DNA from 3 places in the Priestia sp. TRN 1309 genome. Region 2 is predicted to be linked to each of the others. Evidence: riboswitches for the same ligand, from Rfam matches in the RefSeq annotation. Region 2 holds a riboswitch; each other region holds the start of a gene.
What was found. Region 2 has a riboswitch for S-adenosylmethionine ahead of ACRPLQ_RS21070 (methionine ABC transporter ATP-binding protein). Riboswitches for the same ligand answer to the same signal wherever they lie in the genome.
Positions count from the first base shown of each region.

Region 1: another riboswitch for S-adenosylmethionine. It lies ahead of metE (5-methyltetrahydropteroyltriglutamate--homocysteine S-methyltransferase); the one in region 2 lies ahead of ACRPLQ_RS21070 (methionine ABC transporter ATP-binding protein).
Region 3: another riboswitch for S-adenosylmethionine. It lies ahead of ACRPLQ_RS13340 (hypothetical protein); the one in region 2 lies ahead of ACRPLQ_RS21070 (methionine ABC transporter ATP-binding protein).

Region 1 covers NZ_JBOZGM010000001.1:949,214-952,421, reverse strand. Annotated here, with positions in the region: gene metE (5-methyltetrahydropteroyltriglutamate--homocysteine S-methyltransferase) at 1-1,675, opposite strand, end outside; cobalamin riboswitch at 1,826-2,014, opposite strand; SAM riboswitch class I at 2,094-2,204, opposite strand; gene ACRPLQ_RS05020 (hypothetical protein) at 2,285-2,536, opposite strand; gene ACRPLQ_RS05015 (hypothetical protein) at 2,795-2,965, opposite strand; gene ACRPLQ_RS05010 (metallophosphoesterase family protein) at 3,123-3,208, opposite strand, start outside.
Region 2 covers NZ_JBOZGM010000005.1:308,793-312,000, reverse strand. Annotated here, with positions in the region: gene ACRPLQ_RS21075 (methionine ABC transporter permease) at 1-638, opposite strand, end outside; gene ACRPLQ_RS21070 (methionine ABC transporter ATP-binding protein) at 631-1,656, opposite strand; SAM riboswitch class I at 1,788-1,895, opposite strand; gene ACRPLQ_RS21065 (thioredoxin family protein) at 2,076-2,375, opposite strand; gene ACRPLQ_RS21060 (toprim domain-containing protein) at 2,390-2,740, opposite strand; gene ACRPLQ_RS21055 (YusG family protein) at 2,922-3,167, opposite strand.
Region 3 covers NZ_JBOZGM010000003.1:205,338-208,545, reverse strand. Annotated here, with positions in the region: gene ACRPLQ_RS13350 (GNAT family N-acetyltransferase) at 1-395, shown strand, start outside; gene ACRPLQ_RS13345 (amidohydrolase) at 443-1,597, shown strand; SAM riboswitch class I at 1,661-1,762, shown strand; gene ACRPLQ_RS13340 (hypothetical protein) at 1,830-2,072, shown strand; gene ACRPLQ_RS13335 (M20/M25/M40 family metallo-hydrolase) at 2,539-3,208, shown strand, end outside.

The sequences.
Region 1 (3,208 bases), on a different contig from region 2:
TCAGCATTCCTTTAACAGGCTTATTGGTTAGAGACTGTGCGTAGACCGTTTCTTTGATCGTCATCGCCTGCTCGTACGAGACATCTCCGTAAATAAGCGGCGGCTTCACGCAGCGAGAACCGTATGATTGCACCCAGCCAAACTTCGTAAACTGAAAACCTCCTAATTTTTCACCGAAGTATTCAACCATGTCCGTGCGCTCAAACTCTCCGTGCACAAGGACATCTAAGCCGATGTCTTCTTGAATTTCAATCCATTTTTTGATTTCAGCGTTAATGTACGCTTCATATGCTTCATCGCTTAACTCTCCTTTACGCCACTTCAGACGCTCTTTTCGCACTTCTTTTGTTTGCGGAAAGCTTCCAATTGTTGTCGTTGGAAGAAGCGGCAGTTGAAACGCTTCTTGCTGAACGCGTTGACGTACGTCAAACGACGCTTGGCGCTGTGCTTTATAGCTGTGCAGCTGCTTCAGCTCTTTTTGCACGTCTTGATGGTTTCGAAAAGATGATCCATTTAATGCTTGAATCGCCTGTTTACTTTCACTTATTTCTTTTTCTATTGCTTCTTTTCCTTGCTGCACCGCTTTTGTTAAAAGCGTGATTTCCTTTAGCTTTTCATCTGCAAAAGACAGCGCGTTTTTTAGAATTGGCTCAATGGTTTTTTCGCTTTTCACCGTGACAGGAACATGTAATAAACTTGATGAAGGCTGCAGAATCAAACGGTCTTTTGATACGGCTTCTTCAATTTCACTGATTGTTAAAAGCTGTTCGTCCAAGTTTTCACGCCAAATGTTTCGTCCGTCAATCACTCCTGCTGCCAGCACTTTATCAGTTGGAAACCCATATTTATTAAGCGCCGTGAGATTTTCGCCTCGGTCATGTACAAAATCCAATCCAATTCCGTGAACAGGAAGAGCAACTACTTCTTTATAGTAATCTACGCTGTCAAAATACGTCTGCAAAATGACTTTTACATTCGGTGCCGCTTTTTTCAAAGCTTCATAGACTTCTTTATACAGTGCCAGGTCTTCTTTTGATAGCGTTGTAGCTAAAACCGGCTCATCTATTTGTACCCACTCCACGCCTTCTGCCTGCAGCTCCGCTAAGATTGTTGCATAAAGAGGAACAAATTGTTCAACTACTTTTTTAAACTCACTTTTTTTATATCCTTTTGACAGCTTCACAAATGTTACTGGACCTAAAATAACGGGTTTGCCTTTGATATTCAGCTTTTGTTTTGCTTCTTTGTAAAATTGAAGCGGGCGATTTTCTACAAGTGCTGGCGTACATTCCTCAAGCTCGGGTACAATGTAGTGATAATTTGTGTTAAACCATTTTGTCATCGTAGAGGCTACCGCACCTTTTGTTCCTCGGGCGATGTCAAAATACGTTTCAAGGGATACCGGGCCTCCGCTATATTCAAAGCGCTTTGGCACCAAACCAAACATAGCGGCTGTATCTAACACGTGATCGTATAAGCTAAAATCGCCGACTGGAATTAATTCAATTCCTGCGTCACGCTGTTTTTTCAGATGCCCAAGACGAAGAGCTTCAATTTCCTGAAGAAAGATATCTTTCTCTAGCTTTCCTGCCCAAAACTGCTCAAGCGCTTTTTTCCATTCTCGTTTTTCACCAATTCTTGGATAACCTACATTTGAACTTTTTACACTGCTCATTTTTTCCACTCCCTATATATTTTTTTATCGCTAAACTAAAAAATCTCCCTTTTCGAAATGAAAAGAGAGATGATACGCATACTTAACTAAAGTTGAGATAGCCTGTTTTTCTCAACACGTATTCCTCACTCCTCTCTATATCCCGTAGAGCTTAAGTGCATACAACAGGCAGGTCTCCTGACTTAGGTTCATCGCTTCCTATCCCTTCCCATTTCAACATGAAACAGTGGTTAATAAGTTGCTCCCCATTACAGTGGCGGGACCGCGCCGGCTTTTCACCGGTCTTCCCTTTTAAGCTGCGTACATTCGTTACACAGCACCTGATGCATTTCTATGAAATTGTTCATTCAAAACATATTCACATAAAATAAAAAGCCTCTCTATCATGAATAGAGAGGCATAGTATCTATGAAATCCTCTCTTATTTTTCAAAGCTGTACGCTTTGCAGGATGTAGCACCTTTTTAACAAGATTGTTAAATGGTTGCCGGGCTTCACAGGGCCAGTCCCTCCGCCTCTCTCAATAAGAGTTTTAATTGTTTATAATATTTTGAATGTAGAGTCATCTTAACACCTTACATTTATGTTGTCAAAAGAAATTTCAAAAAAATTAGTTTTCAGGAGGCGTTGACGCTAATTTTTGCCTTAATAATTTGTAATCATCTTTTCGATGTGTTTCGATCAAGTCTTTTGCTCCTTGATGATACCCTGAAGAATAGATGTACTCTACCGCCGTTTCGATAAGCATTCTCTTTTCTTCCGCACATTCTCGGTCCATTAGGGGGAACAGTCTACCTAAAAGGTCATTTAAATCTTCCTTAATAAAACGATTGAGTCCTTCTTGCATCTTTTCGTTTGCCATGATAGCTCCTCCATTTGCTGTGTATGTTTTAAGCCTCTATAAACACGCATTTCACTGTGAATGTTAAGATAAAGTTAAGTCATTAAACAGTATATCAAGTGAATATTTTTCTTCAATTACATATGTAATACAAATATATGACAAATATAGAGAATATATCATCATTCACTATCTATTATAACGCTTGACTGGGCCTTCTGCTACAAGGTTTCGTACGGTTTTCCAAAAGAGGTTGAGACATAACCAAGTGAATCCAATCTAAAGGCAAATGGGATACATGAGCTGAATCGCTTGTGACACCGCAGTTGATTTCCGTACAAGACTTCGCTTTCCGCGGGCGGTCACTGAGCCTCCTCGTCGCATAAGCTCCTGTGGGGTCTCACGTGTTCCGCTTTTCCCGCAGGAGTCTTCGTCTTGTGCTCCAATCACCTGCTAGAAAGACCTATACACATGAAATCTACGTTTACCCTAATAAAAAAATGAACCACTAATCAAGATGCTTGATTAGTGGTTCATTTTTCATTTCGCCTAAAACCCTTTTTTCCCAGCCTCTTTTTTTTGAACCTAGCTTTCTACTTTCTTGTTTTTACAAACAACTTCTTCGAGGTCGTCCAAAATCCTTCCAAAGAAGAGGTCCTAAAATGTCGTACCGGCTAACAAAAAACTCCGTAA
Region 2 (3,208 bases):
TCTCCAATAAGTTGGATAATAAATACAATAATCAAAATTAAGATCGTAGCGGCTAGCGTTACGTCATTATGACTGCGCTGGAATCCTTCTAAATATGCAAGGTTTCCAAGACCTCCAGCTCCAATCACACCCGCCATTGCCGTATAGCCGACTAACGCAATGGTTGTTACTGTCAAACCGGAAATCAAAGCTGGCAGCGATTCAGGTAACAGCACTTTAAAGATAATAGTGCTTGTTGTGGCTCCCATTGATTTAGCAGCTTCAATAACACCTTTATCAATTTCACGCAGACCAATTTCTACAAGACGCGCATAAAATGGTGCTGCTCCAACAATTAAAGCCGGTAACGCTGCATTAGCGCCTAAAATACTTCCTACCAATGCTTTGGTAAATGGAATCAGTAAAACAATTAAAATAATGAATGGAATGGAACGAAAGATATTTACAACCGCCGACACAATGGCATATAAAGGTTTGTTTTGCCAAAGCTGTCCTTTGGACGTTAAAAATAAAAGCAAGCCCAATAAAATACCTAGAACAAATGTGGCTACAACTGAAATAGCCGTCATATATAGTGTTTCATTTGTCGCTTGAATAAAATCATCTAAAATAACGTTTGGAAATAGTTTCTCAAGCATTTGTCATTACCTCCACTTCTACCTGCTGCTCATGAATGTATGCAATGACTTTTTCAACTTCTGTTAATTCTCCGTCTAAATGAACGAACAACGTCCCGTATGAACCTGTTTGTGTATGAGAAATCTTTCCTTGCAAAATATTAATCGTTACATCAAACTGTTTTAAAATCGTTGTAATGAGCGGTTGCTCTGCTTTTCCGCCAACAAACGTCAGCTGAATAATTTGCCCGCTTGGATACAGCTCTTTTACTTGTTCAATCGTTTCAAACGTTTCCTCTGGTTCAGAAATCTGTTGAACGAATCGTTTTGTAATCGGCTGCTTAGGTTTTCTGAATACTTCTAGCACTTGTCCTTCTTCTACTACTGCCCCATTTTCCATAACGGCTACTCGATGACAAATTTTACGAATGACGTGCATTTCATGAGTAATCAATACAATGGTTAACCCTAGCTTCTCATTAATATCTACTAACAGATCTAAAATAGAATCTGTCGTTTGAGGATCAAGCGCTGATGTTGCTTCATCACAAAGCAATACTTTTGGATTGTTCGCTAGCGCTCGAGCAATCCCAACACGCTGCTTTTGTCCGCCACTAAGCTGTGATGGATAAGCATCTTCACGCCCTTCAAGCCCGACTAGCTTGATAAGTTCGTCTACTCGTTTCATTCTTTTTTCTTTTGAAATCCCTGCTATTTCTAACGGAAAGGCAATATTTTCTCGTACCGTACGCGACCACAAGATATTAAAGTGCTGAAATACCATACTAATTTCTTGTCTAGCTTTTCTGAGTTTTCCGCCTTTAATTTTTCCAATATCATTACCTGCTACTTCGACCGTTCCTGTTGTTGGTGTTTCTAATCCGTTTAGCAAGCGAATCAAAGAACTTTTCCCCGCTCCGCTATAACCAATAATTCCGTAAATTTCTCCTTGGTTAACGGTTAGATTCACATTATCAACAGCTGTTACTTGACCGCTTTTGGCCTGATAAATTTTTGTAACGTCTGTTAATGTAATCATATTTCTTCACCTTCTTTAATAAAAACTTAATTATGTTAGGTTGCCCTATAGGATGAAAAAGCCGTAAAACAATTTTCCCCATTAAAAAAGCCTCTCTGCGCATGACAGAAAGGCTCGATATTTAATCCTTTCTCTCATCTTTCAAAGCGCATAGCTTTGCAGGAATTGGCACCATTTCAGTTAGTCTGACGGTTGCCGGGTTTCACAGGGCTCAGTCCCTCCACCTCTCTTGATAAGAGTTCGCAACAATTATTTTGTTTTTAGGAAATATTCATTCATTTATGAACATTCATGAGTGTGATTTTAGCATGTGTCAGATAGGCTGTCAACAGATTTTGTTCTTGGGATAATATCCCAAGATTTCAACAGCCCCAACGGTTCGCTCTCTTTCAACTTCTTCATTTTAAACAAACGTTTGATTATCGAAGCTCCTCGAGTACGTGCTCGATGGAATGAAACGCGTAGAGTTTTTTTACCATTTCACCATTTTCCACTTCAATCAAACAAGGTACGCTTTCAATAGAAAATAATTCTGCTTTTGAAGGCATATAATTTAAATTGCTCATTCCGATGGTTACATCCGGCAGCATCGCTTCTGCCACGGTTAACATTTTTTTTGCCAGCTGACATGTCCCGCAAAAAGGCGTATGGAAAAAGATAAAGGCTCTTTCTCCTTCTTTTAACTGATCATCCAGCTGTTTTTCGCTCCATTCTTGCATGTTGCTCATTCCTTTTATGTTAAAAATTCTGCATTAACATCGATATTGGCACTCAGCAATACTGTTGCTATGTGATGTCTAGGGGCGGCAGCAACTTCTCGGTACATTTTATCAATATATAGATGCTCTGCTTCCGGAAGCTCTCGTTTAAATTGTTTTCTCAGCTTATTCCCTGAATCATCAGAGTCAACGAGTATGTATACCTCTTTGTTAAAAGTACAGTCAATAATTTCATCCAGCTTTGATAAACTAATCGTACCGTTTGTACAAATAATTTCAATTGGTTCTCGAATGATATCTTGAATACGCTTTTTATCTGACTTTCCTTCGACAATAATTACTTTTTCAATTTCAATTAGCCCCATTTTCATCACCCATAATCGTCAGTTGTATAGTAACATCATTTCTTTATGCTATACAATATTCGTTAATGTATCACAGTTCACCTGTTTTTTAAAAGAAATTTGCAAGAAAGAACTCTTTTAAAAGGCAGTTTAGGCCATATTATCTCTATAAAACAAGAAAAACAGCGGCAGTTGCCACTGTTTAGCACCATCCTGCTTCTTCATCGCAGTCTGTATATTTTTGCGTTTCACCTTGTTTTTGTACGTCCGCGTATTGATAGAACTTATTATTTTCTTGCGAATATCCTTCTTCAAAGCGGTATTCATTGCCGCTTGTTCCGTAGCTAACTTCACCAATTGGCTGCTTATCAACGTATAATTTCATACCGCCGTCATGAAATTTAGCTGTAACGCGATCTGTAACGTCCATTTTTTGTTTTTCAAACATAAAAAGACACTCCTTTAGCTTGTTTACTAATAGAGTGTCCA
Region 3 (3,208 bases), on a different contig from region 2:
CTGCTGATCTTGCCCTCGTTAAGAAAAATATTTCTCAAAACCTTTGCTATGTATACGAAGAAGATAAAAGAATCGCTGCCACTATATCTATACGAATGCCTTGGGGAGAACATCCAGGTCCGTTTGCTGTTCCGCATTTTTGGTGGTTTGCAGTGGACCCGTCGTTTGCCAGGAAAGGCGTTGGATCTAAGCTGCTTCATCTAGTAGAGGAAGAGGTAATAAAAAATACGTTTAAATCGCCAGGTGTGTCTTTAGGAACAGCAAAAGAACATCCTTGGTTAGTTGAGATGTATGAACGAAAAGGATATGTTCAAGCTAAAGAAAAGCACCTTGCAGAAAGCTATACGACCGTATTTCTTTATAAAAAATTCAATGAGGTACACTCTTTGTCGTAAAAGATAGAGAAGTGGTCTAAATTAAGAAATGTGAAAGAGTGATAAATATGACAGATCAATTACTACTAAATACGCTAATAGACATACGCCGTGAGCTGCACCGGTTTCCAGAGCTTTCAATGAAAGAATATGAAACAACTAAACGTATTAAAAAGTGGTTAAAGCACTACGATATTTCTATAGCGGATGCATTCCATTTAGACGTGGGAGCAGTAGCGGAAATTGTGGGAGGAAAGCCGGGACCTACTATCGCTATTCGAGCTGATATTGATGCGCTGCCAATTGAAGAAAAAACCAATCTGCCATTTGCTTCTGAAGTGAACGGTGTTATGCACGCATGCGGCCATGATTTTCATACGGCTTCTATAATCGGAGCAGCCATTCTTCTCAAAGAGCGTCAGCAGGAGCTTTGCGGTACGGTTCGATTTATCTTTCAACCGGCCGAAGAAACGGCTTCTGGGGCAAAAATGCTCGTTGAAAAAGGTGTGCTCGAAGGAGTAGAAGCGATATTTGGGATGCATAACAAACCGAATCTTCCTGTAGGAACCATTGGTGTCAAATCGGGACCTTTAATGGCAAGCGTTGATCGTTTTGAAATTGACGTCAAAGGAGTAGGCGGTCACGCAGGTATTCCAGAAAAAACAGTAGATCCGATTGCTGTTGCTGGTCAAATTGTTACTAGTTTACAAACCATTGTCAGCCGTAATCTCAGCCCATTTCAAAATGTTGTTGTCAGCATAACTCAAATCCACGGAGGGAGCTCGTGGAACGTCATTCCTGACAAAGTAACGCTTGAAGGAACGGTGCGTACCTTTCAAGAAGAAGCGAGAGAAAAAATACCGGCTCTTATGAAACGATCTGCTGAAGGGATTGGAGCAGCTTTCGGGGCTTCAGTAGACGTTAAATGGTATCCGTATCTTCCTGTAGTAAACAATGATGATACGCTGGAAAAATTGGTTATTAACGCTGCAGAGAATCTTAGTTATCAAGTCGTAGAAGCTGAACAATCGCCTGGAGGAGAAGATTTTGCCGTATATCAGCAGCGTGTACCAGGATTTTTTGTATGGATGGGTACGGCTGGAGAATATGAATGGCACCATCCTTCTTTTTCATTAAATGAAGAGGCATTACTTGTAGCAGCTTCTTATTTTGCTAATCTAAGCTTTGACTTTTTGAATTCATTCCATTACCAAAAAAATTAAAATATTTTTATTTTTCTATTTACGCGGATGGAATTGTTTGATAAAATAAATTTTAAATTAAAAAAGTTATCACGAGTGGACGAGAGATCTGGCTCTTTGACTCCACAGCAACCTACGAATGTAAGGTGCTCCTACCAGCAAAGCATGTGCTTTGGGTGATAAAACGGGTGAAAAACTCATTTTGCATCAAAGCAAAATGAGTTTTTTTATTTTTCTAAAAGGAGAGGGTTTTATGAGTCATACAGCAGTTGCAGCACATACAGGAGAGAAAGCATTAAAGGAAGCCGTAAAATTATTAGGAAAGCATTATCAAGTAGCTTATCGTGAATTAGAAACATTTTATGAAATTGTGGTCGAAAACCATGTTCGTACATATGCTGTAGGCATAGATATTAAAGATGTACAAAAAGCAAATGAACTAGAAATTTATTCATCATGCTGTTCCAAGCTTGAGCGAGTAGGCTGTCTTTTATAGAAGTCTGCTCGCGCCTCTATTTTTAAAGTGTTTTTAAATAGAAAGCATGTTTTTTGACAATTGAAGAATCTGGTGGGTATAATCATTACTCACTAGGTTTCAAAATTAATCATAAATTGTCGAAATTTTTACACAAATTAAAGGTTACATTCGAAATGAATTGTGGTATGTTATAAAACAAGAATATTTTATGAAAGGAGCATTGAAATGGAAATGTCTCTTGAACATGGAAACGATGCAGGAAGCGAACAGCTTATTGATCGTATCCTAGACTTTTTAGAAGATGACGAAAAGTAAAAAAAAGAGTGTGCGGTGCTAGCCCTAGCCGCGCACTCTTTTTTTATCATGTGCGTCAAGGAAGCGCATACTATGATACATAGGGATAGAATGAAAGGGTCTCTGTCAAAGGGATTGACGAATCGTTTTGTTTGATGGAAAATTTAGAAAAAGGAAAGAGATGAAGGGTATGTCGAACAAAACATCTTTGTATCAAACAAAAGAACAGTTAAAGAAGCTTGTAAGCGAATTGGTTTCTATACCTAGCGTGACAGGAACGATGGCAGAAGTGGAAATGGCTGAATCGATAGCGTCGTATTTATTGAAGCTGCCTTACTTTCAAAAAAACGAGCAAGTTGAGCTTCATTCAACAGGAGACGGGCGATCGATTGTCACAGCTTTTGTTGAAGGGAAAAATACGAATAAAACAGTTGTATTAGTCAGTCATTACGACGTAGTGGATGTACAAGATTATGGACAGTGGAAAAAGGATGCTTTTCACGCTGATACGTTAACGAGTACTTTTTATAATGATATGGAACAAGTTCCGGCGCACGTACAAAAAGATATGATAAAAGGAGACTGGCTTTTTGGCCGAGGAACGATGGACATGAAAGCAGGTATTGCTCTGCATATCAGTATGATTGAACGAGCATGCAACGGAGAGTTTGACGGAAACATCCTGCTTCTGTCGGTACCGGATGAAGAAGTAAATTCGCTCGGAATGAGAAAAGCAGTGCCTGTTCTTTTAGAACTTGCGTGCAAACATCAGCTGGATTTTTCTCTCATGCTAAATGCAGAACCAGTGTTCAGCCGCTATCCTGGTGATCAAACGAACTATGTGTACTCAGGATCGATTG